One region of the Aeribacillus sp. FSL M8-0235 genome, then DNA from elsewhere that is predicted to be linked to it. Evidence: riboswitches for the same ligand, from Rfam matches in the RefSeq annotation. Region 1 holds a riboswitch; each other region holds the start of a gene.
The links. Region 1 has a riboswitch for thiamine pyrophosphate ahead of NSQ71_RS07350 (acetylornithine deacetylase). Riboswitches for the same ligand answer to the same signal wherever they lie in the genome.
Positions count from the first base shown of each region.

Region 1 (9,969 bases):
ATCCTTTTCCTATTTTATTTGCTTGCATTTAACGACGTCGTCGTGCGTTTTATATCTCTGCTATTAAATGGATGTTTAGTTGTTCTCGCCTTCCTTGTCTATCGGAAAATAGACTATATGATAAAGATGAAAGAAGAACGAAAAGAGCCTATTCAAAACGAAAAGCTGCCTGATGAAACAGAAATGGCGCGAAAAGAACAGCAATTAAATAAACTGGAGCTTGATAAAACGCAATTGTTGGAGGAGCTATTAACAAAAGCCGGTATCGAAGAGGAAGAAAAACAAAAGTACCGAGCCAAAATTAGAGAAAAAGAGGATGAAGCTTCAAAGCTTCAACAAGAGCTAGCATTCATGAAAGGCCGGATTGCCAACTTGATTTTAAAAAGAGATCCTGAGATCGAGCGGATTGTCCTGCTGCTTGATGCGGATTTTATATTAAATCATTCGTTAGTGGAAATTAATCGAAGGTTTCAGGAAATTAGCGGCAGTTTTTCTGAACAATCCATCGAGCATTTGAAAAAGGCTAATTATATTGATCAACATTTGCAATTTACTCGAATTGGTTATCGTGAATTATTAAAGACAGCAAAAAGGATCAATTAACCGTTGGCTTGTATTTTTCTATATTTTATCAGTAGCATTGCATTAAGTTAATTTTAATTTGTCAAGCCCAATTTTATGTTAAATTTCATCTTTTTGGATATAAAAAAACTCCTTATAATTAGGATTGGCAGTCCTATCCAAATCCTAAGAATAAGGAGAAACCATTATGGATAAGAATACCACAGAATCCACAATAAATGAACTATTTAAAGAGATCGATCCAATAACTTTTTCAAAACTAATTAATGTGATTGACGTTGACAAATACATTAAAAAATTAACAGCGTATAAGTTTTTACAACTTTGTATCATCGCTCAGATAAATGAATTGGAAAGCTTAACAAAATTGGCCAAACATTTGAAAGACAAGGAAGAGTTGCAGACATATCTGGAATTTGATGCAATTAGTACTTCGCAACTTTCTCGCAAATTAGGCCAATTATCCCCTCAACTGTTTGAAAAAGTATTTAAATATCTGGTCTTAAAGATCCAAGGGCAAATGAAAAATGCCCCGATCATCCGAAACATTGGTCGTCTTCTGGTCATTGATTCTACCACGATGAGCATGAGTTTGAGCCAATATCCATGGGCAACTTTTCGTAAGACAAAGGCTGGTGTTCGACTCCATTTAAAGGTTGTTGTAACGAAGGATATCACTGTTCCGGATCAAGGGATTATCTTACCCGCGAAACATGCCGATCGCACACAGATGGACGAACTCATTGAAATCGATCCAAATGCGATTTACTTGTTTGATCGAGGGTATGTCGATTACAAACAGTTCGACCGCTTATGCCGAGAAGGGGTGCGATTCATTACCCGGCTTAAAAAGAACGCAGAGATTGAAGTTTTATCGGAACGGATTCCCAATCCAGAACGTTTGATTTATAGGGATCAGATTGTCATTTTAGGAAATGACCGTAATCATACCAAAATGACTCATCCTCTCCGATTGATCGAAACGGTCGACAGCGAAGGGAATCCCGTGATCATCATAACCAATTGCTTTGATCTTTCTGCGGAAGAGATTGCAGATTTATACCGATATCGCTGGAAGATAGAGACCTTCTTTAAATGGATGAAACAGCACCTTAAGATAAAAAGATTTTATGGAAAAAGTCAAAATGCCGTTTACAATCAAATTTGGATCGCCCTAATCACCTATTGCTTACAGGCCATGCTCCAATTAAAAGTGAATCACGATGGTCCTTTATTAGAGATCAAGCGAACTTTACAGAATCTGCTTTTTAAAGGTTTTGACTGTTTTGTTCGCTCCCTTTTTAAAAAGCCAATTCGAACGTCCAACGGTCGGAAAAAATACGATTGGGAAAAAGATTTTGAAACCATCGTGTACCAATTTGAAGAAGGGGAGGTGGAACACCTAGACGATTTAGTTTATGATCCAATGTTTCTGTAATATATTGCCAAATTGTGGAAGTGGACTGCCGATTAAGACGTCATTGTCCTTTTAAGCTTGCTTAGAAAGATTGTATGTCTGAATATTCAGTTACATGAAATAACTGGAATTTTTATTGAGCTTGACAAACATTAAATTTTTTTATGCAACGCTACTGATATTTTATGATTTAATGAAATTAAATGAAAATTTCATAATATTAACATACCACTAGGGGAGCCGAAAGGCTGAGAAAGGCGTGTGCCTTGACCCTTTGAACCTGATCTAGATCATACTAGCGTAGGGAAGTGGTGCAGTAATATCGAAACCTGTCTATGGGTTTTGTATATACTTGCCCGTTCCCTTATATTGGGAACGGGCTTTTTGCATTACATGGCCGGTTGGCAAACCATTTTTCAAAACAAATGTTAAGAAAGGGGAGACAACGTGTTACAAACGCTATTTCAGCAAATTGATGAAAGGGAAGAAGAACTTCTGAATCTTCTAAAAACACTCGTATCGTTTGAAACGCCGAGCCCTCCGGCAAGAAATGCAAAAGAGGCTCAAAAGTATGTCGCCTCATATTTGGAAGACATCGGCTTTTCCATTGATCAATGGGATTTATATGAACAAGATCCAGTCGTAGTAGGAACGAAAAAAGGAAAAGATCCAGAAAATTACCACAGTTTAATTATTAACGGGCATATTGATGTCGCTTCAATCGAAGAGGGAGAAGAATGGCTAACGCCTCCTTTTGAGGCAACGGTTAAAGGGGATTACATATACGGACGCGGTGTAGCGGATATGAAAGGGGGAATGGCTGCCAGTCTGTTTGCAATAAAGCTGCTGCAAGAAAACGGCATTGAGCCGGGAGGGGATATCATTTTTCAGTCCGTCGTCGGAGAAGAAGTAGGCGAAGCAGGAACAAAATCGTGCTGCGACCGGGGATATCGAGCTGATTTTGCCATCGTTGTCGATTCAAGCAACTGTGAAATACAAGGGCAAGGCGGGGTGATCACGGGCTGGATTACGATTGAAAGCCCCGAGACATTTCACGATGGCACGAGAAGACAAATGATTCATGCCGGCGGGAAGCTTTTTGGGGCAAGCGCGATTGAAAAAATGATGAAAATTATTGAAGGACTGCGAGAGCTTGAACAGCATTGGGCAGTGATGAAAACGAGCAAAGGCTTTCCGCCTGGTTCTGCCACAATTAATCCTGCAGTGATTGAAGGTGGAAGGCACGCCGCTTTTGTGGCCGATAAATGTTCCCTTTGGATTACCGTTCACTATTACCCGGAAGAGCATTATGTAGAGGTGATCCGGGAAATTGAAGAACATATCCATCATGTTGCAATGGCTGATCCATGGCTTCGGAAATATCCTCCGAAATTTAAATGGGGCGGCACATCGATGATTGAAGATCGAGGAGAAATTTTCCCAGCTTTTTCATATGACGAACATTCACTCGGAGTGAAAACATTACAAAAAGCACATAAACTGGCATTTAATGAGGAAGCAAAGCTGACGATGTCCCCTACTGTGACAGACGGCGGCTGGCTGAGTGAAGCGGGAATTCCCGTCGTTTTATATGGACCGGGCACGCTTGAAGATGCACACTCGGTGAATGAAAAGCTGTCCATCCCCCAATTAAAAACATTTACAAAATCGCTGATCGCGTTTTTATTTGATTGGTATCAGAAAAAACGATGACAATTACAAAAGCTGCGAAAGGGGTAATTCAAATGTTTACAGACCGATTGTATAAAACTGCAAAACCGATTTGGGAAGCGAGTTACCATCATCCGTTTGTTCAAGGAATCGGCAATGGGACGCTGGATATCGACAAATTTCGCTTTTTTATGGAGCAGGATTATCTTTATTTAATCGAATACTGCCGCCTGTTTGCCCTTGGAAGCTTAAAGGCTCACAATCTTCAAACAATGACAGTTTTTGCTGATCTTCTACATTCGACGTTAAAAGTGGAAATGGATTTGCATCGTCAATACGCTGAAAGAATAGGAATAGAGAAGGAAAAATTAGAACAAGTTCAGCCTGCTGCTACAACCGTTGCATATACGAGCTATATGTTAAATGTGTCGCAGCGAGGATCATTGGCAGAACTGGTTGCCGCAGTCCTTCCATGTACATGGAGCTATTATGAAATCGGCACACGCTTACATGAGATTCCTGGTGCCAGTGAACATGAGTTTTACGGCGAGTGGGTAAAAATGTACGCATCAACAGAATTCGGTGAATTGGCAAAATGGCTGAAAGATTTAATGAATGAGCTTGCAGAAGGAAAACGGGAAGAAGAATTGAAATGGCTGGAAGATATTTTTGTCACAACGAGCAAATACGAATATATGTTTTGGGAAATGTCTGAACGAAAAGAAATGTGGCCAATCGAAATCAATTCTTAATATAGGAGAGAATGAACATGAAATTTTCTGAAAAAATTCGAACAAAAGCAGATCCGATATGGCAGGCCAGCTTCGATCATCCATTTGTAAAAGGTATTGCCGATGGGAGTTTGCCGCTTGAATGTTTTCGTTATTACGTTTTGCAAGATTCGTATTATTTAAGCCATTTTGCAAAAGTGCAATCGTATGGAGCGGCAAAAGCAAACGATTTATATACGACATCGCGAATGGCTCAGCATGCACAAGGAACATTTGAAGCGGAATTATCTCTTCATGAAACATTTGCCAAACAGCTGGGAATCACAGAGGAGGAGAAGGCGAATTTTAAGCCGGCCCCAACGGCGTACGCCTATACTTCCCATTTATATCGAGCGGCGATCAACGGTCACTTAGGCGATATTATTGCTGCAATACTTCCGTGCTATTGGCTATATTACGAAATTGGCGAAAAATTAAAAGATGCGAAGCCAAAAGAACCGATTTATCAACAATGGATTGCGGCTTATGGGGGCGATTGGTTTAAGCAGCTTGTCGAAGAACAAATTGACAGGCTGGATGAAATCGCACAACAAACGATAGAAGCCGATCTAAAAAGAATGGAAGAGCATTTTATCATCAGCAGTCAATATGAATTAGCGTTTTGGGAAATGGCTTACCGTTTAGAAAAATGGGAAGTGGAACCAAAAATCAGTCAATAAAGGAGTTTGATCATAATGAAAGGATTAAAACTGACAGACATTCTAGTAACAATTGTTATTTCGATCGTTTTTGGAATTGTTTATAAACTATGGGGACCGCTTTACTATGCGGTCAAGCCGATCGGGCTGCATGTCGACCAGCTCATATACGGTATGTGGTTTATTGCTGCGACGGTCGCCTTTCTTATTATTCGCAAGCCTGGAGTAGCGCTGATAGCGGAAACAGCAGCGGCATCTGCAGAATTTATAACCGGCTCTGAATTCGGCATAGAGGTTCTTCTTTACGGAATCGTCCAAGGACTATTTGCAGAGATCATTTTTGCGATTTTTCGATATAAAAAGTTTAATATCGGTGTTGTCATGCTGGCTGCAGCCGCTTCAGCAGCTGGTTCGCTAATTATGGATCTTTATAAAGGCTATATAGATGACTTAGTATTTTGGAACTTGCTATTATTCATTGGAGCTCGATTGATTGGCTCAATCATTATTGCCGGCGCGTTTGCCTATTATCTAGTGAAATCTTTGGAAGCAACAGGAGTGACTAATTTAGTAAGACCTGCGTCGCATGAAGATTATGACGCACTGAACTAGAGGTGGCAAACATGGATCTAGTATGCGAAGTGAAAAATTTACGATTAAAATATCCTGGAGAGGAATCCTTGCTTTTTAAGGATGTATCCTCTTCTTTCTATAAGGGAGAAAAAGTCTTGCTTCTTGGTCCTTCCGGCTGTGGGAAATCGACGTTTTTGCAAGTGTTAAGCGGTTTAATTCCAAAATCTATTGAAGTGCCGATGAAAGCAGAAAAAATCTTGACCCCGTCATCTTGGGGATATGTGTTTCAAGATCCTGACACGCAATTTTGCATGCCGTATGTAGATGAAGAAATGGCTTTTGTTTTGGAAAATTTGCAAGTGCAAAGAGAACAAATGCATGAAAAAATGCGAGTTTACCTGGAAATGGTCGGCCTTCATTTTGATGATCTTCATATCAGTATTCAATCATTATCAGGCGGCATGAAGCAACGGCTGGCGATCGCCACTGTTTTAGCATTGCATCCAGACGTGTTATTTTTGGACGAGCCGACTGCAATGCTGGATCCGGAAGGGACAAAAGCGGTATGGGACACGATGAAACAAGCAGCTCAAGATAAAACAGTTATCATCGTTGAACATAAAATTGATCATGTTCTTGACTTTGTCGACCGCATACTTTTATTTAATCAAAAAGGACAAATCGTCGCAGACGGTCCGAAAGAACAAATTTTTTCTCGGTATCGGAAAGAAATTCGCGAAGACGGCATTTGGTATCCCGGTGTATGGGAGGATTATCTTCGTGATAAGCAGGGGTATTACAAAAAAACCCCTTTAAAAGAACAGGTCGTGATTGAGCTTGAGCAATTTAAAGGATATCGAAAGAAGGAAGTCAAAATCGATGTACCATATGGAAAGGTTCATGCAGGTGAATGGATTGCGATAGTGGGGAAAAACGGCGCCGGAAAGAGCACTTTGTTACATTCATTGATGCAGTTTATACAAACGACCGGCACTTATTTGCTGTTAGAAAAAGAAGCAAAGAAAATAAAAAAGCTTTCCAACATGCTGTCGTTCGTTTTTCAAAATCCGGAATTTCAATTTGTCACCAATTCAGTTTACGATGAAATTGCTTATTCGTTGAGGATTGAACGGATGAAAGAAGAAGAAATTCGAACAAAAGTAGAAGAAATGCTCGAATTATTTCATTTACAGAAGCACCGCCATCAACACCCTTATCAGCTTTCAATGGGACAAAAAAGAAGATTGAGTGTTGCCGCTTTAATCATTAAAAAACAGCCGATCATGCTTTTAGATGAACCGACTTTTGGGCAAGACTCATCAAATACGTTTCAGCTCTTGGAGCTTTTAGAACATTATCGCAAACAAGGGTCTACCATTTTGATGGTGACACATGATGAACAAATAGCAAAGCATATGGCGACAAGAGTTTGGCGGATCGAAGGCGGGAAGCTCGTAGAGGATGAAATTCATTCTTGTGAGGATGAGCAGATGTATGTTCAGATATAGGGGGATCTACAATGGATTTTGACATAAAAGAAACATGGCTGCATAAAATCAACCCGAGCTTAAAGCTATTGTTTCTGATCGTTTTATTTATTAGTGTTCTGTTTATTCACAACATTAATTTTTTAATCAACTACACAGTTGCCGCCTTTCTTTTATTTGCTTTTTTTACCGGTCATCCGATGAAGCGCATACTTTTATTGCTGATTCCATTCGTGCTTATTTTTGTGTCGACTGCTACCTCCATGATCTTTTTTGGAAAAGGTGAGACAACATGGTGGAAATGGGGGCTGATCCATATTACAGAAGAAAGCTTTTATCGCGGTCTTCATTTAGGATTTCGTGCCCTTATCTTCGCTCTGCTTGGGTTAATGTTTTCGTTAACGACAAGACCGGTTTTTTTATTTTATTCGTTAATGCAGCAATTAAAGTTGAAGCCTAAATATGCTTACAGCTTTATGGCAGGCATTCGTTTAATCCCTATTATGATCGAAGAGTTTCAAACAATACGGCAAGCGATGATTGTAAGAGGTGTTGAACAAAGAAAAGGCTTAGCGAATTTTTTTCATAAATTGAAAGCATACTCGATTCCGCTGCTATCGCAAAGCATTCGCAGAGCGCACAGAATTGCTGTAGCGATGGAGGCGAAAAGATTTTCGAATGACACAAAAAGAACGTTTTACTACGAAATCGGGTTTTCCAAATACGATCTTTGCTTTGTCCTTTATTTTATAATCGCTATTTTGTTAAGCTACTATGCAGCTAAGATGCTTCCGTTTTTCCCGGTTACAGATGTAAGGTATATTGAATAAATGGCAGCCGGCTGCAAAATGCTTTTTCATAATCGCTGCATGGTAGATTTAAATGATTGAATAGTCCCGAAAGCATCCAAGTAAAGTGATTGTCCCAACTTACGAAACGATGGACAGTGTCAAACAATTTTTTCTGAAAAGGAACAAGAAGTAAACCATTTTGAAGCAAAAAGTGAATGAGTTTGTTTGATTAAAAAGAGCCTCTAGGGGAAACACCTAGAGGTATTTTTTTTGAAAAATCATGTTAACATTTTTTCCGTACTTGTTGTATGAAGGAAAGAGAATCGGTATTTTTGTTATATAAAATTACATAAAGTGTTAAAAAGGGGGACAATAATGAAAAAAATTTTTTTATTTCTAACGGTTTTCTCTGTAATTTTCGCAAGTGGATGTGCCATGTCTTCTGCTTTAGAGGAAAAGGAATCAAGCGATGGACAGAATAGCGAACAAAATGAAACGGATGTTGTGAAAGTCGGTATTCTCCATTCATTAAGCGGCACGATGGCGATCAGTGAAGTTTCTTTAAAGGACGCAGAATTAATGGCGATTGAAGAAATTAACAACTCAGGCGGGCTTTTAGGAAAGAAAATTGAACCGGTTATTGAAGACGGCGCATCTGACTGGCCGACTTTTGCTGAGAAAGCAAAGAAATTACTGCAACAGGATAAGGTAGCGACGATTTTTGGCGGCTGGACTTCCGCAAGCAGAAAGGCCATGCTGCCGGTAGTCGAACAAAATAAAGGCTTGCTTTGGTACCCCGTTCAATATGAAGGAATGGAATCTTCTCCGAACATTTTTTATACGGGGGCGACCACCAATCAACAAATTGTGCCTGCTGTCAGCTGGCTGTTAAACAATAAAGGGAAGAAGTTTTTTTTAATTGGCTCGGATTATGTGTTTCCGCGCACGGCAAACAGTATTATTAAAGCACAATTAAAAGCTGAAGGCGGAGAGGTAGTTGTCGAAGAATATACACCTTTAGGACATACTGATTACAGCACGGTCATCAATAAAATGAAAAAAGTGAAACCTGACGTAGTCTTTAATACATTAAATGGAGACAGCAATGTCGCCTTTTTCAAACAATTGAAGGATGCCGGAATCACATCGAAGGATGTTACTGTGATGTCGGTCAGCATTGCTGAAGAAGAAATTCGAGGAATCGGCGGTGAAGTATTAGCCGGCCACTTAGCGGTATGGAATTATTTCCAGACAACGGATACACCAGAAAACAAAGCGTTTGTTGAAAAATATAAAGAAGCTTATGGTGAAGAGCGTGTAACGGATGATCCGATTGAGGCGGCTTACATAGCTGTTCATTTATGGGCAGAAGCAGTAAAAAAAGCGGGATCTTTTGAGGTTGAAAAGGTCAAGGAAGCTGCGAAGGGAATCGAGTACAAAGCTCCGGGCGGCACGGTAAAAATAGAAGGTGAGAATCAGCATCTGTGGAAAACAGTAAGAATCGGCGAAATTCAACCGGACGGCCAATTTAAAGAAATTTGGAATTCTGGTGAGCCGGTGAAGCCGGATCCGTATTTAAAAAGCTATTCTTGGGCGGAGAAATTATCTAAAAATAATGAATAATCTAAATTGATAGGAGTGAACAGCTTGTCAATTTTCATCAGTCAACTGTTTAACGGGTTGAGCCTTGGATCGATCATGTTATTGATCGCCCTTGGCTTAGCTATAACGTTTGGCTTAATGAATGTCATCAACATGGCCCACGGTGAATTAATTATGGTCGGTGCGTATGCAACCTATGTAATGCAGCTCATTTTTTCTAAATATTTGCCGGAAAGCTTGTTTAATTATTACTACTTTATTGCTATACCGATTTCATTTCTCGTTGCTTCGTTTATCGGTTATCTGCTTGAAAAAGGAATCATTCGTTTTCTATATAATCGACCAACAGACAGTCTTTTGGCCACTTGGGGAATTAGTTTGATTTTGCAGCAGATTGCCAGATCCATATTTGGCGCT
Region 1 is NZ_JBBOBW010000001.1:1,509,263-1,519,231, forward strand. It holds gene NSQ71_RS07340 (hypothetical protein) at 1-603, shown strand, start outside; gene NSQ71_RS07345 (IS4 family transposase) at 770-2,020, shown strand; TPP riboswitch at 2,223-2,323, shown strand; gene NSQ71_RS07350 (acetylornithine deacetylase) at 2,447-3,712, shown strand; gene tenA (thiaminase II) at 3,745-4,422, shown strand; gene tenA (thiaminase II) at 4,440-5,120, shown strand; gene NSQ71_RS07365 (ECF transporter S component) at 5,136-5,711, shown strand; gene NSQ71_RS07370 (ABC transporter ATP-binding protein) at 5,723-7,180, shown strand; gene NSQ71_RS07375 (energy-coupling factor transporter transmembrane component T family protein) at 7,192-7,989, shown strand; gene urtA (urea ABC transporter substrate-binding protein) at 8,326-9,573, shown strand; gene urtB (urea ABC transporter permease subunit UrtB) at 9,598-9,969, shown strand, end outside.

Region 2 (9,969 bases), 1.7 Mb from region 1:
CAAGAACAATAAACTCCTGGATAAATGTAAAAGCTGCTCCGAGCAAAAGTGCAACGATTAATACAATTCCAATAAACCCGTCAATAAACCATGCCTTTTTTTCTTTCAACTTTCATTGCCCCTCTCATATTATTTTTATATTAAAATGATATCACTTTTTGAAATAAATGTAAATATATATTGTCAAAAAATTTTGGCGAAAAACGTTTTTGGAGCTATGAAAATTCAATGAAAACCAAAATAAAAAACCTCAACTAACAACCATGCTAAACGTCATTTCGTTAGCAAGGGTTAGTCGAGGATTTAGGTTTAAATATATTTAGTTCATTATTGTTTGCATAGGTTCGTTTCTTTAGCATTAAAACAGAAAAATAAGACATACAATGAGGATGACAATGAACAATAAGGTATAAATCCATGTCAACGAGCGAACATTGCGAAAGGAGCTTGTTTCATATTCCCTTGACCTTGTAAGTTCATCATGGGGACTGTTCCCGATCGCTTTATATGTTTCTATTTTTTTTCCTACTTCTTTTCCGATAAACGCAGTTAAAATGAGTGCAAGTACACAAATAATAATGCCTACGGTCAATAACATACTATACATAAAACCATCTCCCTGTCTCTTTACATTGTGGTAGAGAATTTTGATAATCACCTGAAAATAGGAATTTATTTATGCTGAATATTATAAAATGCATCAGCAAATCTTTTTATTCCTTCATTTATATTTTCTTCATTTTCTCTTGCGAAGGTAAAACGGACATATTTTGTACTTGATCCAAGCGTTGAGCCCGGAACATAAATAACCCCGCGCTTGATCGACTCTTCTAGCAGCTGGATCTCATTAAAGTCTTTCTTTATTTTGCACCATAAATGAATGCCTCCTTGCGGGATATAAAAATCAACATCGTCTTTTAAGTAGAATCGAAGGCTTTTGACAATTTGATCCCTTCTGTTTTCGAGCCGTTTGACTAAGCAGTTGATATGGGCATCGAAGTCGTCAGATTCCAGAAAATCATTGGCAATCCATTGAGTAAAGCTGGCATGACCGAAATCCACTTGCTGTTTGGCATCAGACAATCTTTCAATCACAGGCTTTGGTCCAATAACCCAACCAATTCGCAAACCAGAAGCAACAATTTTCGACAATGAGCTGATATATAAGACATTTCCATGCTCATCCATTGATTTTAGCGGGTAGGTCTCTTCCCCATTAAAGGACGTTAAACTGTAAGGATCGTCTTCAACAATCGGTATTCCATACTCAGACGATATTTCCAATATTTTTTCCCGCCGGTTTTTATGAAGGAAAGCGCCTGATGGATTTTGGAAAGCAGGATTTAAAAAGATCATCCTGATTCGATGTTTTTTATGCAATAGAAGCAAATCATCCGGGTTTATACCGTCTTTGTCAACTGGTAAATAGAAAGGTCTAATTCCGGTTGATTTAAAGACCGGGAGACTGTAATAATACGAAGGCTCTTCTAATGCTATCGCATCACCCGGCTTTAATAAGCATTGGACGATTAAATATAAAGCTTGCTGCGCTCCTGATGTGATGAGAATGGAAGACGGATTTGTCTCAATTCTCCGATATCGTTTCACATGCTTTGTGATAGTTTTTCTTAATATCTCATTCCCTTGAGGATGATCATATCCTAGGCTTCCGATAAATGACCTTGTCGAAATGATTTCTCGCAAGGAGTCGATTGGAAAAAGATCTTCCGACAATTCACCGCTAGCTAAATTGATTAGTTTATGCTCTTCCATCTCTTTGCGTATTCTCTGGGTCACAGGTAAATTCGGCAAGAACGATCCTGCCTCAATATACCGATTCCAGCTTGGTACACGCTTCTTTGTCATGCCCCATATATCTTTGCTGATTGTTGTTCCGCTTCCTCTCTTTCTCTCGATAAGTCCGTTTGATTCTAATTCGTCATATGCAGCCACAACTGTGCTTCTGTTTATTTGCAGCTTATTGGCCAAAAACCGTTCAGAAGGCAGCGGTTTATCAGGGGGAAATGTGCCATCCGCAATTCCATTTTCAATATATTCGGCCAGCTGTTTATATATAGGCTTTTTTGCATTTCGATCCGGTTTCCAGTCCATATGCTTCACCCTTTTGATCTGCTTGGCACTTCCTGCAATATGGCAAGTTAATCAGGTTCTTTGTTATTTATCTATAGAATGTTCCTATTGAACATAATCGAAAATGTTGTTATATTCATCAAAATTTGAACCTGTTCAAACATTAATTATAACGCTAGATGAAAGAATAATGCCCATCCAATTCAGTAACATTTTACCCATCCACTTTTATTTTAACTTGGAGTTTTTAGCACATGATTTGAACGCTGCTGAAAAATCATTAGCTTTTGTAACATGGACGCAATGCTTAAAGCTGTCCTGCCCGATTTTTTCTTTACTTGAAGTTGAAAACCCTTAAAATAGATGTGCGATTTTCGGCAAATTTATTTCACTTTATGGTTCGTCTTGGATAAATGGCTGTTGCAGTATTGAAATTGGATGATTGACAAAGTCTTTGATTGGATGGTCCAAAAATTTTTGAACATTTTTATTATGAATAATATACTCCAATTCAAACCGTTTCTCATATTTTACGCTTAATGCTTTATAGAATTAAGTGTTGATAGTTAGTTCGACACTCAACCACAGCTGTATTGTACAAAGGAGCATGCTAAGAAATTATCATTAAATTACTTCAGATGAGATATCACATGAAAAGCTCTCATGGAAAAACATAATCCAATTATTTTGAACTCAAATTCATGGACCGGCCCTTCTATGCTTAAAAAGAGGATTATTCAAAGTGTTTTCCTTCCTGTGCAGATTTTTTTATGGAAGATGAATAGGGTGCAACTTCCGAAGGTTATGACTTTGAAGGTTCATGAGCTTCGGCATTTAAGATTGCTTTAGATTTTTTGATTTGGTGGAGGGGAAAAATATGTCGAACAGAGCACAAAAGGTTAAAGTTGCTGTTATACAAGCCTCATCTGTTATTATGGACCGGGACGCCACGACAAAAAAGGCGGTTAGCCTCATACATCAAGCTGCTGAAAAAGGAGCAAAGATTGTTGTATTTCCTGAAGCTTTTATTCCCGCTTATCCTAGAGGCTTATCTTTTGGTACAACGATTGGGAGCCGTTCGGCTGAAGGGAGGAAGGATTGGTATAGATACTGGAGCAATTCTGTAGCTGTTCCAGACGAAACGACGGAACAACTTGGTGAAGCGGCTCGAAAAGCAGGTGTCTACCTTGTGATAGGTGTAACAGAAAGGGATAATGAATTTAGCGGCGGGACTCTTTACTGTTCTGTTTTATTTTTCGATTCTGACGGACAGTTGTTAGGAAAACACCGCAAATTAAAACCGACTGCAGCAGAACGGATTGTTTGGGGGGAAGGGGATGGAAGCACATTACCAGTGTTTGACACCCCTTATGGAAGAATAGGGGCGCTAATCTGCTGGGAAAATTATATGCCGTTAGCAAGGGCTGCGATGTACGCACAAGGAATTCAAATTTATATTGCCCCAACGGCTGATGCAAGGGAAACTTGGCAGTCAACAATCCGCCACATTGCTTTGGAGGGGAGATGCTTTGTTTTGTCTGCCAATCAATATGTGACAAAAGATATGTATCCGAAAGATTTGGCTTGTTATGATGAACTTGCTTCTTCACCTGAAGTAATGAGCAGAGGAGGTAGCGCGATTGTTGGACCGTTGGGCGAATATGTGACAGAGCCCGTATTTGGCAAGGAAGACATCATCATTGCAGAACTGGATATGAAACAAATCGCCTATAGCCAGTTTGATTTTGATCCTGTTGGGCATTATGCAAGACCTGATGTTTTTAAATTGCTAGTCAACAAAGAGAAGAAGACAACTATTGAGTGGAAAAATTAATCTCATGATGAGACTCGTTTCTACGATTATCTCATTATTTATTTGAGATTTTACAGTTCAATAAACAATAAGGGAAATAAAGAAATCCCTTGCTCCTTTACATTAAGAAAGCGTTTATTTTATAATTAGTGTAAAACAAACGTTCGAGTGGATTCGCTATTTTAAGAAATATTTTCCGGGAAATATCGAGCCCTCTGGCGAATGGGAATGATTTTGTCGAACTTAGCTGAGAGCTTGTTTAAAAAAGGAGATGCTCTTAATTGATAAAAATTAAGAAAATTGTTTTGCATATATTACAGATGCGTTTGAAAGCCCCATTTTCTACTAGCTATGGAGACATTCACGATCGCGAATTGTTGATCGTAGAAGTAAAGGATGATGATGGTGCAGCCGGTTTTGGAGAAGGGGTTGCTTTTTCCATTCCATGGTATACAGAAGAAACCGTGAAAACAACTGTGCACATGATCGAAGATTTCCTCATTCCGATTTTATCAAAGACGTCGTTTCATCATCCTCGTGAGTTGGCTGAATCGTTTCGTTTTATTCGCAGAAATTATATGGCAAAAGCGGCTTTGGAAGGTGCCGTGTGGGATCTATATGCAAAACAGCAAAATATACCTCTTTCACAAGCTCTCGGGGGAATGAAAAAAGAAGTTGAAGCTGGGGTGAGCATCGGTATTCAGCCAACAATAAAAGATTTAATCAGTCTTATTGAACAATATCAGGAGGAAGGATACAAGAGAGTAAAAATAAAGATTAAACCAGGTTGGGATATTGAAGTAGTTAAGGAAATACGGAAGCATTTTCCGAACTTGGATTTAATGGCTGATGCGAACAGTGCCTATACATTAAAAGATATAAATCATCTAAAACAATTGGATGAGTTTCAATTAATGATGATTGAGCAGCCTCTTGCGCACGATGATATTGTGGATCATAGCAAACTTCAAAAAGAATTGGACACACCGATCTGTTTAGATGAAAGTATTTGTTCCTTCGAAGATGCTCGAAAGGCTGTTGAACTTCGAAGCTGCAAAATTATGAATATAAAAATCGGCCGTGTTGGCGGTTTGACAGAAGCAAAAAAAATCCATGATTTTTGCAAAGAGCAAAATGTTCCAGTTTGGTGCGGAGGGATGCTTGAATCAGGGATTGGACGGGCCCATAATATAGCCTTAGCGACACTTGAACAATTCACACTGCCAGGAGATATATCCAGTTCATCTAAGTATTGGGAAGAAGATATTATTGAACCGGAAATATCGGTTTATAATGGAAAAATTGCCTTGCCTGATAACCCGGGGATCGGTTTTCATGTAAGCCGTGAAAAATTAAAAAAATACACTGTTGAAACGAAAGTATTTACCCTATAAACAAAATCATCCTCTGCATGTTTTGCAGAGGACTATTTTATTTATTTTACAACCAATCTTGGCGCCGCCATAATGAGAATAACAGTAACGACAGCGCATAATACAAACGCTCCTATCATCGTAATGCCGTTTACGATCAAAGAATAAACGACCGCTGACATTCCTTCTGGTGCATATTCTCCGAAGAAAAAGACACCGCTGATAAAATGCCAAAAATAACGTGCAAAAGCTCCGATGAAGACGCCAAAGATGATGAAAACAAGAGCAGAGCTTTTCTTTCCATCTTTCAGCTTATTTTGGATAGTTTTGCAGAAAAGACCGGCTAAACCGATAAAGGAAAAAGCTAGAAAATAGTCGATGAAGCCTTGAACAGGCATCAGGATGTATGCATCACCTAATACAATTTGCAATAATCCCCATAAAAAGCCGGAAATGAAGCCAATCTTTGCACCGGATCGAAACGATAATATGAGTACAGGCACCATGGCAATGGATATAGAAATGGCTGATGATAATTGAATGGAAGGGAGAAGATCAAGTATAACTGCCAATGCTGCAAAGATTGCTGCTTCTATTAATAGTAATAAGCGATTTTTTTCCAAAAATAAAACCCCCTGTATATTATTTGCTATCAACAAATATCCATAAGGGGGAAAAGGCTGTATCATGGATCAGTATACTTCCACATCCCTACGCTAGCATTAACTAACAGGTTCAAAGGGTCTGGACGAAATATCCGTCCACTCTCAGCATATAGCTCCCCTTGTGGATCTGCTGATATTCGAATCTTATGTCTATCATAATAGACTATAAGAAAATTGTCATTCTTTTTTCGCTATATTCAAATAAATTTAAACATGATAAAGCTGAAATGCAGCCTTTGGACAAAAAGTAATGAAAAAAGGGCGTTAACAATAAGAACTTTTTTCAGAATGGGGGTTTTGGTTTGAATCTTAAACGTGAGCGTTATGAAGTAGTGGATGTGGTGCGGGGGGCTGCGATATTTGGCATTTTACTTGTGAATATGGCGCATTTCAGCTATCCAGATGTATATTTATACCAAATAGGCAGCGAAAATTTTTTTACTGAAACATGGAGAACATGGGATTTTCTAACGAAAAATATTTTGGAAATATTTGTACAAATGAAGTTTATTACAATGTTCTCATTATTGTTCGGATTTGGAATCATCATCATGGAGGAACGGGCTTTAGGAAACGGCAGGAACTTTGTTTCTATATATATACGCAGACTGGTGGTGCTTTTTGTATTTGGACTAATTCATTCATTTTTCATTTGGGATGGAGACATTTTAATGGATTATGCTGTGCTGGGGTTTCTTCTCCTTTTTTTCCGGAAGTGTTCCTGGAAAACCCTTTTGGTATGGACTGTATGTTTATTTAGTTTATATTTGCTCCTTATTGGTTTGATGACGGCTGTATCCAATGGTGAGGATGCTTTTGTCCAAAAAAGAGAGCAGGCTGCCTTACTGGAAGAGGAGGCAAGAAACGCAATCCATTCATATCAAAACGGAAGTTTTACTGATATTTTCCATCAGCGTATTCATGATCGGCTTTTTTACATGTCTATGTCTGGCATGTGGCCTTTTCAACCGCTTGTCTATATAATAAACATGCTCCCATATATCAGCATGTTTTTAGTTGGCATGATATTTGCGAAACAAAAGCTTTTTCAAGAACCGGAGAAGCATCGAAGGTTATTAACAGCCATCTGGTTTTTCGGGCTTATCATTGGGCTTCCGTTAAATATTTTTGCGGTCACCGCTAAAAATAGTTTTTACATGGTGTTCGGTGCACCATTTCTCATGTTGTTTTATGTGATCTCTCTCATATTTTTATATTTTCACCCAATCTGCCGGCAAATTGTTAAGAAGATAGCGCCTGTTGGACGCATGTCATTGACAAATTACATCATGCAATCTGTTATTTGTACATATCTTTTTTATCATTACGGATTGGGATTGTACGGTAAAGTATACCCCTTCGCCGGTTTTTGGCTTGCACTCGCAATTTTTGCCGTGCAGCTTATCATCAGCCATATTTGGTTTAAATATTTTCAATTAGGGCCGTTGGAGTGGGTATGGAGAACAGCGATGTATTTCAAGCGCCAGCCTATTCGCATGAAAAAGGAAGTTTCGAAGCATAATAACAGATCAAGATGAATTGTAAAAATGTAGTTTCAAATCTCAGATTTTGAGTTTATGATAGCTCTTTCTTTTTGAAAATAATTTATAGTATGATGGAACAAAGGAGTGTCTAGGCAACATGTTTCTACAAGCAATTTTTATTTTTTTGCTGCAATTATTGTATGTACCAGTATTGACGATCCGAACTATTTTGTTAGTGAAAAATCAAACAAAGGCTGCTGCTGGTATAGGTTTGCTAGAAGCAGCGATTTATATTGTCGCTTTAGGAATAGTTTTTCAAGATTTATCTAATATTTACAATATTAGTGCATATATTGTCGGTTTTGGTGCAGGGCTGTTGTTGGGCGGTGAACTGGAGAAAAAGCTGGCTTTTGGATATGTAACATACAATGTGAATTTAATGGATAAAAATTCCGAATTAGTAAAAAAATTGAGGGAGGCTGGTTTTGGGGTTACGGTCTTTCAAGGAGAAGGAATGAATTCGATCAGGTATCGTTTGGAAGTTGTTGCTCAACGCTCTCGGGAGGAAGAATTTTTAAACCTTGTCAATGAAATAGAACCAAAAGCGTTTTTAAGCTCGTATGAAATTCGTTCTTTTAAAGGCGGATATTTAACAAAAGCGATGAAAAAGCGGGTAAAGCGTTTAGAAAAAGGACGAACATAACGGTCGAAGGGAGGGTGAAGCGTGGATATATTTGCAAAAATTGCTGAGGATCGGATCAAAAAGGCATATGAAGAGGGAGAGTTTAAAGAACTTCCCGGGATGGGGAAGCCTCTCCCGCATGACGATTTGTCTGATATTCCGGAAGAACTCCGAATGGCTTATCGTCTTTTGAGAAACGCCGGTATGGTCGATCAAGAAAATGACTTGAAAAAGGAACTATTAACTATTCAAGATTTACTAAAATGCTGTGAAGATGAAGCAGAAAGGAAAAAATTACAACAAAAGCTGTCGGAAAAACAATTAGCATTGGAACGAATCGTGAAGAAAAGGAATATATTCAACACATCTGCATCTCAATTTTATAAAGATAAAGTTTATAAAAAGCTTATTTGACGTTTTCGAAAAAGAATGGTGCCTTTATTTTCGCCATTCTTTTAAATTTGCTGTTTTTTCAAGGCTTCTCTATGGAAGACATAATATAAAGCAAGATTGAAAAAACCTAAGAAAATGACTATCATCGAAAGCGGAAGCTCCTTTGCAAAACCGACCAAAATTCCAGACAATAAACAGAAGAGAGCAACGAATAAATAAAAATATTTCATAAGTGTCACGACCATTTTTTTGACCCCCAAACAAAGAAAACGTTTTCTTTTATTATAAATCATTTGTCACAAAAACGAAACAAAAAATTCACATTTTGTTCAAAAAATAGACACCGTTTTGACAAAAAGTTATTATACAAAAAGCAGCTTATACTGAATTTATAAAGCTGCTTTAAAGTAAAAACGATTTCTTCTGAAATCTGGCATCTAAACAACAAGGAGGTCTATCTTTATTTTTCTCCTGCAAAAGAAAAAAGAGAATGATGAAAATGGAGCGCGTACACGATTCGCCTGCTTTAGAATCCAAGCTAAACCTCTGATGGATGGCAGATTGGGCGGTTCCTAATGTGACTCGAACATCGTTTTGAGAAGCGTATAGAACCACATATAACAAATCAACTGAAGCAAGCTGATGAGGACAGCAGCTGCGAGTTTTCACAACACTTCAACATCGCTAAGTTAAACACTTATTGCCGTCATTTGCACAAGCCCATTCGCAACGAGCAGCAGAAAGCTCAATTCACTTAAAGAGTGCTCTTTCGTAGGTTCCCCAATTCCTCTGCAATTGCTTGCATTTCGCTGGGGCTGAAAGTATTTTTTTTCATTACATGGTCATAAATTTCTTTTAGGTCTTCATACATATTTACATTAAAATGTGTTGGTTGAACTGCACTGATGTTGATCATATTCAATTTTTCTGTAATTTTTTTAATCATGTATTCCATATTTTCTGCTGATTTTTCACATAAATTCAATTGATTTCATCCTCTCGTTTTTTTATTTGTTTCATTGTATCATGTATTATGAAAGATTGAATATTATGATCAAAAAAATTGATCTTTCCAAACTATTCTTTGCAGCTTATGAAAAAACGATTGAAGCAATGGGTTCAGGAGGTTTCAGCAATGATAAAAGTACTTTTTGTTTGTTTAGGAAATATATGCCGTTCGCCAATGGCTGAGGCGGTTTTTCGTGATTTAGTTAAACGGGAAGGTCTGGAAGATAAAATTTTTGTCGATTCAGCGGGAACGGGAGGCTGGCATGTAGGAAGCCCGCCGCATAGAGGGACTCGAGAAATATTAGACCGTTACCAAATTTCTTATGAAGGTTTAAAAGCACGTCAAATTCATAAGAATGATTTATCAGATTTTGATTATATTATTGCCATGGATGGAGAAAACTTAGGAAATTTGCGCCGGATGGCAGGATATAACAATACGGGTGAAATCAGTCGTTTA
Region 2 is NZ_JBBOBW010000001.1:3,251,854-3,261,822, reverse strand. It holds gene NSQ71_RS15985 (SPFH domain-containing protein) at 1-109, opposite strand, end outside; gene NSQ71_RS15980 (hypothetical protein) at 359-607, opposite strand; gene pdxR (MocR-like pyridoxine biosynthesis transcription factor PdxR) at 673-2,112, opposite strand; gene NSQ71_RS15970 (carbon-nitrogen hydrolase family protein) at 2,969-3,925, shown strand; gene menC (o-succinylbenzoate synthase) at 4,189-5,298, shown strand; gene thiT (energy-coupled thiamine transporter ThiT) at 5,340-5,900, opposite strand; TPP riboswitch at 5,969-6,072, opposite strand; gene NSQ71_RS15955 (DUF418 domain-containing protein) at 6,245-7,480, shown strand; gene NSQ71_RS15950 (DUF2179 domain-containing protein) at 7,584-8,129, shown strand; gene NSQ71_RS15945 (DnaJ family domain-containing protein) at 8,151-8,522, shown strand; gene NSQ71_RS15940 (hypothetical protein) at 8,564-8,746, opposite strand; gene NSQ71_RS15935 (DUF1128 domain-containing protein) at 9,256-9,486, opposite strand; gene NSQ71_RS15930 (low molecular weight protein-tyrosine-phosphatase) at 9,637-9,969, shown strand, end outside.
Region 2: it holds a riboswitch for thiamine pyrophosphate, as region 1 does, so the genes downstream of both, thiT (energy-coupled thiamine transporter ThiT) here and NSQ71_RS07350 (acetylornithine deacetylase) in region 1, are expected to answer to the same signal.

Region 3 (9,969 bases), 380 kb from region 1:
GTAAGCAGGTTTTTAAATTCTATCTCAAGCTCTTGAACCATCGGGCATTCCTCTCTATGATTAATATCAAAATAAGGTAATGTAGTTATGAATATGATACAATAAAATATACATGAGATGAACTTGAAATGTTTGATTGGAAGGGTGAACAGCATGAAAAAAAGAATTAAAGTGCTGGCGGTTAGCAAAACGGAAGGCAAATTGCTGCTCGAAACGGAGCAAGTCCATGATGCAGGGAAACTCGCAGCAAAAGGACAGATGCTGGTAGATTCAGACCAATTTTCTTTTATATACATATTGGATAATGGCGAAGACTTTCTTTACATAGATTTATCATCGGATATTTGGCCACATTTAAAAGAAGCCAAAAATGAAGAGCTTCCTGTTTATGCTAAAGTGGGAGAAAAAGAAATTTTGCTTACCCAATTTCACGAGGAGCTCGAGTTTTTGCTTGAAAATATAAAGGGAAACGCAAATTACGGCGAGGAGATGGAAAAAATGGTCGAAAGCGTGTTTTATTAGGAGGGGGCTTTATGAACTACAAGGAATGGGAGCAATTTTTAGCGCCTTATAAGCAGGCAGTGGAAGAATTAAAGGTCAAATTAAAAGGGATTCGTTCCCAATTTGAACTAAGAGGAGAGCATTCTCCAATTGAGTTCGTGACAGGCAGGGTAAAACCTGTGCCGAGCATTTTAGATAAAGCGAAGCGAAAACAAATTCCACTTGATAAAATAGAAGAAGAAATGCAGGACATTGCCGGTCTCCGAATGATGTGCCAATTTGTCGGCGACATTCAATTGGTTGTTCAAATGCTAAGAGATCGGCATGATTTGGAAATCGTGGAGGAAAGAGACTACATAACCCGAAATAAAGAAAGCGGCTACCGCTCTTACCATGTTGTGGCCCGCTACCCGGTTCAATCGTTCGAGGGATTGAAAAAGGTTTTGGTTGAAATTCAAATTCGTACGCTTGCCATGAATTTTTGGGCGACGATTGAGCATTCTTTAAATTACAAATATAGCGGGAACATACCTGAACAGATTAAAATCCGCTTGCAGCGCGCAGCTGAAGCAGCTTACCGGCTGGACGAGGAAATGTCGCAAATACGGGGAGAAATTCAAGAAGCGCACGCGATATTTTCACGCAAAACAGAAACAACATAAAAAAGGAGAATGATTCTTAAATGAAGTTTTCGATCACATCAAAAGGTGATGAAACATCTAATGCTTTGGCGCAAAAAATCAGAACCTATTTGCTCGATTTCGAGTTTCAATATGATGAAGATCAGCCGGATATCGTGATTTCCGTCGGGGGAGACGGAACATTGCTTTATGCATTTCATCGATATAATAAACGATTGGATAAAACAGCGTTTATAGGAGTTCATACGGGGCATTTAGGATTTTATGCCGACTGGCTCCCGAATGAAATTGAAAAAATGGTGATTGCAATTGCTAAAACACCGTTTCAGATCGTTGAATATCCATTGCTTGAAGTGGTGGTCCGGCATAATGGCGGGAGTGAAGCCTCCTACCTTGCGCTAAATGAATGCACAGTGAAAAGCATTGAAGGGACTCTCGTCATGAATATAGAAATTAAAGGGCTTCTCTTTGAAACATTTCGAGGAGATGGGTTGTGTATTTCAACACCGACAGGAAGCACCGCCTACAATAAAGCGCTTGGCGGTGCTCTCATTCATCCTTCACTGCGGGCTATTCAATTAACAGAAATGGCTTCCATAAACAACAGGGTGTTCCGGACAATCGGCTCGCCATTAATTTTGCCTGACCACCATACGTGTATGCTAAAGCCTGTCAATGATGTTGATTTTCAAATTACAATCGATCATTTAACACTTCTTCACAAAAACGTCAGGTCCATCCAATGCCGGGTCGCACAGGAAAAGGTAAGGTTTGCGAGATTTCGGCCTTTCCCATTTTGGAAGCGGGTCCGGGACTCGTTTATTGGCGACAGATAAAGGAAAGAAAAAACATGGGGACATTTCAGCTTCATTGGGACATCAAAAAAGAACATCATGGCTGGCTGCTTAGAGAATTTTTGCGGGAGCATCATATTTCTAAATCCGCTTTAACAGATATTAAATTTAACGGTGGAAAAATTGTCGTTAACGGGAACGAAAAAAATGTCCGATACGTCTTACAAGAAGGCGATCAAGTAACCGTCCATTTTCCGGAAGAAAAGAGAAGCCAGTCGCTCATTCCAGAGAACATACCATTGGACATTGTTTATGAAGACGATTATTGCCTTATTGTAAATAAACCGGCGTTTTTGTCCACCATTCCGTCTAGAGAGCATCCGTCAGGAAGTCTTGCGAACGGGCTTTTACACTATTATGATCAACAGCGGCAAAATCTTACGGTGCATATCGTCAATCGGCTTGACCGGGATACATCCGGGCTGCTTCTTGTAGCCAAACATCGCTACAGCCATTTTCTTTTTTCAAAAGAACAGCAAAAAGGAGCGGTAAAACGGACATACATCGCAATTGTCCATGGAAGGATCAGCGAAGACGAAGGCACCATCGATGCGCCAATTGCAAGAAAGGACGATAGCATCATCGAGAGAACTGTCAGGGAGGATGGGAAAAAAGCTATTACGCATTTTCGGGTCATAAGCCGCTTTTCTGACAAAACGGTTGTTGAGGTAAAGCCTGTAACTGGTAGAACTCATCAAATTCGTCTACATATGTCCTATATAGGTCATCCGCTTTTAGGAGATTCGCTTTATGGTGGACAAAAAGAAGAAATTGACCGCCATGCCCTCCACAGTCAGTCGCTGTCCTTCTATCATCCCGTTTTGCATAAAAATTTGACGTATACTTGCAAGCTTCCTCCTGATATGGAAAAAATAATAAAGCATGCGCGCCTGTAAGTGCATGCTTTTGTTATGAAAAAATGTACGACAAAATCAGATAGATTTGTTAATATAGTAAAACACAAAACTTTTCGATATTTTTCCGGAAAGGAGGAGATTTTATGCAGCCTAAAACAGATGCACCGGAATACAGACAGTTGATGATTGACAAGCTGAGAGAGAACAATGTAGAGGAATTCCGTTCGCTGTTTTTTGAGCTACATCCATATGATCAGGCAAAATTTTTTCTAAAACTTGACCAGCCGGATAGAATGCTTTTATATCAAATTCTATCTCCGGAAGAAATGGCGAATGTTTTTGAAAATATAAGGGATGATAAAAACCGCTACAAATCGCTGCTTGAGGAAATGCATCCGGCATTTGCCGCCAAAATGATGGAATACATGTACGCCGATGATGCGGCAGATGTATTAAGTGAGCTGACAAAAGAGAAAATTTCCAGCTATTTAACCATCATGGACGCTCAAACTGCCAAAAGCATAAGCGAACTTCTTGATTATGAACAATTTACCGCAGGAAGTATTATGACAACCGAGTTCGTTGCCATTAATGCCAATTATACGGTGCAGTCAACGATGGACTTGCTGCGGAAAGAAGCTCCTGATGCGGAAACAATATATTATTTATATGTGATTGACGAAGAGAAACATCTTGTTGGCGTCCTGTCGTTAAGAGATTTAATTGTTCATGAAGACGATACTTTGATTGCTGACATTATGAAAAAGAAAGTCTACTCGGTATCTGTGGCGGATGATCAGGAAGAAGTAGCAAGAAAGATGAAGGACTACAATTTTTTGGCTCTTCCGGTTGTTGATTTTCAACATCGTCTTGTTGGAATTATAACTGTTGATGATATTATTGATGTGCTGGACGAAGAGGCTTCTGACGATTATTCGAAACTGGCCGCTGTCTCGGATGTAGATTCATATGATCCGAATGCTGTTTCTGCTGCCAAAAAAAGATTGCCATGGCTTATTATTCTCCTATTTTTAGGAATGTTCACCGCCGGCCTAATCGGCCAGTTTGAAGAAACGTTGAACAAAGTGGCAACTTTAGCGCTCTTTATACCATTAATTGCAGGGATGGCTGGAAATACAGGAACACAAGCTCTCGCTGTTGCCGTAAGAAGAATTGCAACAGGCGAAGGCACTTCCGAACGCGTGTGGAAAATTATTCTCAAAGAAGCTGGAACCGGCTTGATTACCGGAACAGTATGCGGAATTGTTGTTGCACTGACAATTTTTATTTGGAAGCAGAAATTTTTCTTAGGACTGCTAGTGGGTCTTTCCATATTGTCAACGCTGACTGTTGCGACAATTGCCGGGGCGTTTGTTCCTCTTGTCATGCACAGGCTTCGTATTGACCCGGCTGTGGCCTCCGGTCCATTTATTACAACGATTAATGATATGATCAGCATTTTGATTTATTTTGGCATGGCGACACTATTTATGAACTATTTGCTCTAACAAAATTAGCTAAAGGAGGCGTAATATGGAATCACATGCAGTAACCTCTCTTGTCATCGTGTTGGTAGGCGCTTTTTTAACCCCGATTTTGCTGCATCGGTTCAAACTGGCATTCATTCCTGTCGTCGTTGCGGAAATTATTGTCGGATTAATCATCGGGAAAACGGGATTTAATTTAGTGCAAGAAGATGTATGGCTGTCAACTCTCTCAACGCTGGGATTTATATTTCTCATGTTTTTAAGCGGGCTTGAGATTGATTTCACCATTTTCTCCAAAGAGAAGAAAAAAGAAGAAAAGCTGCCCAACGGAAAAAAAGCTCCTCATACTTTTTTGGTTGCGTCAATTGTTTTTCTTGGCATTTTCGTTGTTTCATTACTTTTATCGTATTTGTTAATGTGGATGGGATTTATCCGCAATGCCTTTTTCATGACGTTAGTGATTTCAACGATTTCTTTAGGAGTAGTAGTGCCGACGCTGAAAGACGAGCAAATTATGAAAACAACCATCGGCCAAATTATTTTGCTGGTGGCTGTCATAGCCGACCTTGTCACCATGATTTTGCTGGCGGTTTTTGTCTCCTTAAACAGCGAAGGAGAAAGCAATACGTGGCTTCTGCTTCTTTTGTTTGCAGCAGGCGTACTGCTTTACTTCATTGGCAAAAGGTTTAAAAGTCGATCCTTTATTAAATCGATGTCAAAAGGAACGGTTCAAATTGGAACAAGGGCGGTTTTTACGTTAATTCTCGCACTTGTAGGTTTATCGGAAACGCTTGGGGCAGAAAATATTTTAGGCGCCTTCCTTGCGGGAGTTTTAGTCTCGCTTTTATCGCCTAATTCAGACTTGGTGCAAAAGCTAGATTCGTTTGGCTACGGTTTTTTAATCCCGATCTTTTTTGTCATGATAGGGGTGGAATTGGATTTATGGGAATTGATCAAAGATCCGAACCTTCTTTTGTTAATTCCTTTGTTATTTCTCGCCCTCTTGATCTCAAAGTTTATTCCCGTTTTTGTGCTGAGAAAATGGTATGATACGAATACAACGATTGCGGCGGCGTTCTTGTTGACTGCTACTTTATCATTAGTTATTGCGGCAGCTGAAATTGGACAGCGAATCGAACTGATTGATAAGCAAATGGCTGACGCACTAATAGTAGTTGCCGTGTTAACAAGCATTATCACGCCGATAGGATTTAAAAAATTATTCCCTAAAAAAATGGCGGTGCAGCCTAAAAAGAAAATTGCTTTTATTGGTGCAAATCAAATGACCCTTCCAGTCACAAGGGAATTGGACAAAAATTTGTATGAAGCAACCGTATATCATACACAGCAAGACAAAATTGAAAACGGGACTGCTCAATCGGTATTTAAAATAGAAGAATTGAAAGACTATTCGATAGAATCATTGAATGAACACCACATAATGGAAGCTGATATAGTAATAGTGGCTACTGGGGATGAAGAAAGAAATGCGGAAATTGCGACATATGCAAAAGAATGCGGCGTAGAACAGGTCATCGCCTCCATTTCTTCCCCGGAGTTGGATCAAGCATTAAAAGAAAAGGGGATCAGCGTATTTTCCGTCATGCTGTCAACAAAAACGCTGCTCAGGGCTTTGATCGAATCGCCTGGCGTTATGCGGATCTTAACAAACCAAGACAACTCTCTTTATCAAATTAATATGAATAACCGAAAATATGATGGAATGAAGCTTCGATACTTTCCGTTTACAGGAGATTGTATCTTTGTCCGGATTTTTCGAGGTGAAGATTCCATTGTGCCTCACGGCGATACCGAATTGAAAAAAGGGGACCGCTTGATTGTAACGGGTTCCCGCAAATATGTAAATGAGTTAAAAGATGAGCTGGAATTTAGCAAATAATATTTGCAAACAAAACAAATTGTGATAGCATGAAATTAGTATGAAAATTTAATAAGCATCCACTAGGGGAGCCTTTGAAAAGGCTGAGATTAAAGTGTTGACTTTAAGACCCTTTGAACCTGATCTGGATGATGCCAGCGTAGGGAAGTGGGAATTTGAAACATATGTCTGATATTCCATTACCACTTTCCAGCAAGGAAGGTGGTTTTTTATTGTTTCCAGTCTCACCCTTGGACAGCTGCTTTCCAGTTTTGAACCTTGAAAGACGAGTGTGAGCGTCTTTCTCATGAAAGGAATGTACAATGTTGGAACTTCATGCCGTAACAGACGGAACAAAACCGGTCAACGAGCTAATACGCATAATTTTGTCCATATCAGAACATGTTGATTACGTTCATATACGAGAAAAAAATAAAAGACCATGTGAGATCATTCATCTCGTAGAACAGCTTTTGGCAAAAGGGATAAGGAGAGAACAGCTTGTTATCAACGATCGGCTCGATGTTGCGCTCCTAACAGGCGTTCAAAATGTTCATCTTCCGGGAACCGGCCTGCCGATAAAAAAAGTGAAAAGCGCTTTTCCACAAATAAAAGCCGGTGTCAGCGTCCATTCATTAGATGAAGCGGTAAAAGCAGAAAAAGACGGAGCAGACTATTGTTTTTTCGGAAACGTTTTTGAAACGAACAGTAAAAAAGGACTTCCGGCAAAGGGAACAGATTTGCTTGGGAAAATCGTTGGACACGTCAATATTCCTATTATCGCCATCGGTGGGATCACGCCTGATAATATGCAAAAGGTTTTAGAAAAAAAAGCAAGCGGTATTGCCGTTATGTCCTATATCTTTTCTTCGAAAGATCCAGGGAGCGCTGCCAAACTTTTCAGGAAAGGGGAAGCTTTTTCAAATGAACGTTTTTGATGTTGGAATCATCGGGGGAGGGGTCATCGGCCAAGGGATCGCCTATGAGCTATCAAAAGCTGGGCTGAAGACCGCCGTGTTTGAAAGCGGCGAAATCGGAGGTAAAGCGACATCCGCTGCAGCAGGAATGCTGGGTGCCCATTCTGAAAATGAAAAAAGAGACATATTTTTTGAGCTATGCTTAGAGAGCCGAAATTTATATCCGAGCCTTGCAAAAGAATTATTGGAGCAATCTGGTGTGGATATTGAGCTTGTGCAGGAAGGCATGTATCGGCTTGCATTTACTGAGGAAGAAGGCCGCTCCCTGCAATCGCTTGCAGATGAGGATGAACTAGAATGGCATTCAAGGGAAAACGTACTGGCAAATGAGCCACATGTTTCTGAAGACATTGCGGGAGCTCTTTGGCTTAAGCATGACGGCCAAGTGAAAGGTTCATCTGTTTGCCACGCATATGCGAAAGGCGCTAGAAAATATGGTGCATCTATTTTTGAACAATGTCCTGTTTTCGACGTGATTAAAGAGGGAAAAGCATACAAGCTTGTCACTTCCCAAGGAGTTTTTATATGTGGAAAAGTCGTCGTTTCAAGCGGAGTTTGGAGTGGCTTTTTCTTTGAAAAGCTGGGGCTGAGAAATCCAATGAAGCCCGTTAAAGGAGAATGCTTAGCCATAAAACCGAAAAAACTGGTGATCAACAAAACAGTGTTTTACGAGCACTGTTATATCGTACCGAAAAAAGACGGCACCGTTATTATTGGAGCAACTTCTTATGAAAACGACTGGGATACGCATCCGACAGTCAAAGGAGTATCCGAATTAATGATAAAGGTTCAGAAAATTATGCCAGAAATCGGGTCTGAACCGGTCGTTAGTGCTTGGTCGTCGCTCAGGCCGCAAACAGCTGACGGCTGGCCGTATTTTGCCGAGCACCCGGAGCATGAGGGAATCTTTTTTGCGACCGGCCATTATCGAAACGGCATTCTTCTAGCGCCGATTACAAGCTTGATCGTAAAAGACATGATTTTGAAAACGAATCAATATGAGCGTTATGTTCATAGCTTTTCTTTAAACAGATTGCTTTCTGATGCGAAAGGGAGGTGATTAAACAGTGAAACTTCGCATTAACGGCCAGCAGATGGAAGTGGAGAATAGTGTTCGGAACATAGAAGATTTGCTGAACTTTTTTCAATTGCAGGAAAGAATTGTTGTCGTTGAACGAAATGGTGAAATTGTTTCAAAAGAACAATACAGTATCCAGACATTAAATGATGGTGATCAAATTGAAATTGTCCATTTTGTTGGAGGGGGATGATGATTCATGTTAAAAATAGGTGATAAAACATTTCAGTCGAGATTAATGTTAGGAACTGGAAAATATCCATCTTTTGAGATACAAAAAGAAGCGGTGGAAGCCTCAGGTGCTGAAATTTTGACATTTGCCGTCAGAAGAATGAATATTTACGAGCCTTCACAGCCAAATTTTTTGGAGATGTTGGATTTATCGAAATATACGCTTCTGCCGAACACGGCCGGGGCAAAAACTGCTGAGGAAGCAGTCAGAATCGCCAAGCTTGCGAAGGCATCAGGATTATGTGATATGATTAAGGTGGAAGTAATTGGAGATGATAAAACGCTTCTCCCTGATCCGATTGAAACATTGAAGGCATCAGAGATGTTATTGGAAGAAGGGTTTATTGTTCTTCCATACACTTCAGACGATGTTGTTCTGGCGAAGAAGCTTGAAGAATTAGGGGTTCATGCCATCATGCCGGGAGCATCTCCGATCGGATCAGGCCAAGGAATTGTCAATCCTCTCAATTTATCATTTATTATTGAGCAAGCTAATATTCCAGTCATTGTTGATGCCGGAATCGGTTCGCCGGCAGATTGCGCACTCGCCATGGAGATGGGAGCAGATGGAATCTTATTAAATACAGCTGTTTCTGGTGCAAAAGATCCTGTGAAAATGGCGAAGGCAATGAAGCTGGCGATTGAAGCAGGCAGACTTGGATATGAAGCAGGACGCATTCCGAAAAAACGGTATGCACAAGCAAGCAGTCCAACGGAAGGAATGTTAACGACATAATGGAACGATATTCTCGCCAAATCTTGTTTTCTCCTATTGGAGAAGAGGGACAAAAAAAATTGCTGAAAAGCCATGTGCTCATTGTTGGAGCTGGAGCACTCGGCTGCGCAAGCGCTGAAATGTTAGCCCGTGCTGGAATCGGTAAAATAACCATCATTGACCGTGATTATGTCGATTGGAGCAATCTCGGGCGTCAACAGCTGTATACAGAAGAGGATGCGAAACAAAAGCTGCCAAAAGCGGTTGCTGCCAAAAAACATTTGCAGGAAATCAATTCGAACATTTCGATTGAAGCGATTGTGGGCGATTTCTCAATTGATTTTATTGAACATGTAAAGGATGTAGACCTTATCATCGATGGAACTGACAATTTTGAAACGAGATTTTTCATCAATGATTTAGCAATGAAGCACGAAATACCTTGGATCTATGGGGCAGTAGTGAGAAGTTATGGAATGACCGTTTCCATCGTTCCGAAACAAACACCATGCCTCCATTGTATGCTCCAAGCGATTCCGTCTGACGGAATGACGTGCGATACAGTTGGCGTGATCAGCCCGGCGGTGCAAATCGTCGCCTCTTATCAAACAGCAGAGGCACTGAAATATTTAGTCAGCGGAGAGGTGTCCAAGCAGTTAGTTTCATTTGATGTTTGGACAAGGGAGCATTCTGCAGTGGACATGACAAAATTAAAAAAGGCCGACTGCCCATCGTGCGGACATCACCCG
Region 3 is NZ_JBBOBW010000001.1:1,129,003-1,138,971, forward strand. It holds gene NSQ71_RS05590 (CYTH domain-containing protein) at 1-41, opposite strand, end outside; gene NSQ71_RS05595 (UPF0738 family protein) at 154-522, shown strand; gene NSQ71_RS05600 (GTP pyrophosphokinase) at 534-1,163, shown strand; gene NSQ71_RS05605 (NAD kinase) at 1,184-1,978, shown strand; gene NSQ71_RS05610 (RluA family pseudouridine synthase) at 1,993-2,892, shown strand; gene mgtE (magnesium transporter) at 2,997-4,361, shown strand; gene NSQ71_RS05620 (monovalent cation:proton antiporter family protein) at 4,387-6,240, shown strand; TPP riboswitch at 6,295-6,403, shown strand; gene tenI (thiazole tautomerase TenI) at 6,543-7,157, shown strand; gene thiO (glycine oxidase ThiO) at 7,144-8,256, shown strand; gene thiS (sulfur carrier protein ThiS) at 8,264-8,467, shown strand; gene NSQ71_RS05640 (thiazole synthase) at 8,474-9,241, shown strand; gene NSQ71_RS05645 (ThiF family adenylyltransferase) at 9,238-9,969, shown strand, end outside.
Region 3: it holds a riboswitch for thiamine pyrophosphate, as region 1 does, so the genes downstream of both, tenI (thiazole tautomerase TenI) here and NSQ71_RS07350 (acetylornithine deacetylase) in region 1, are expected to answer to the same signal.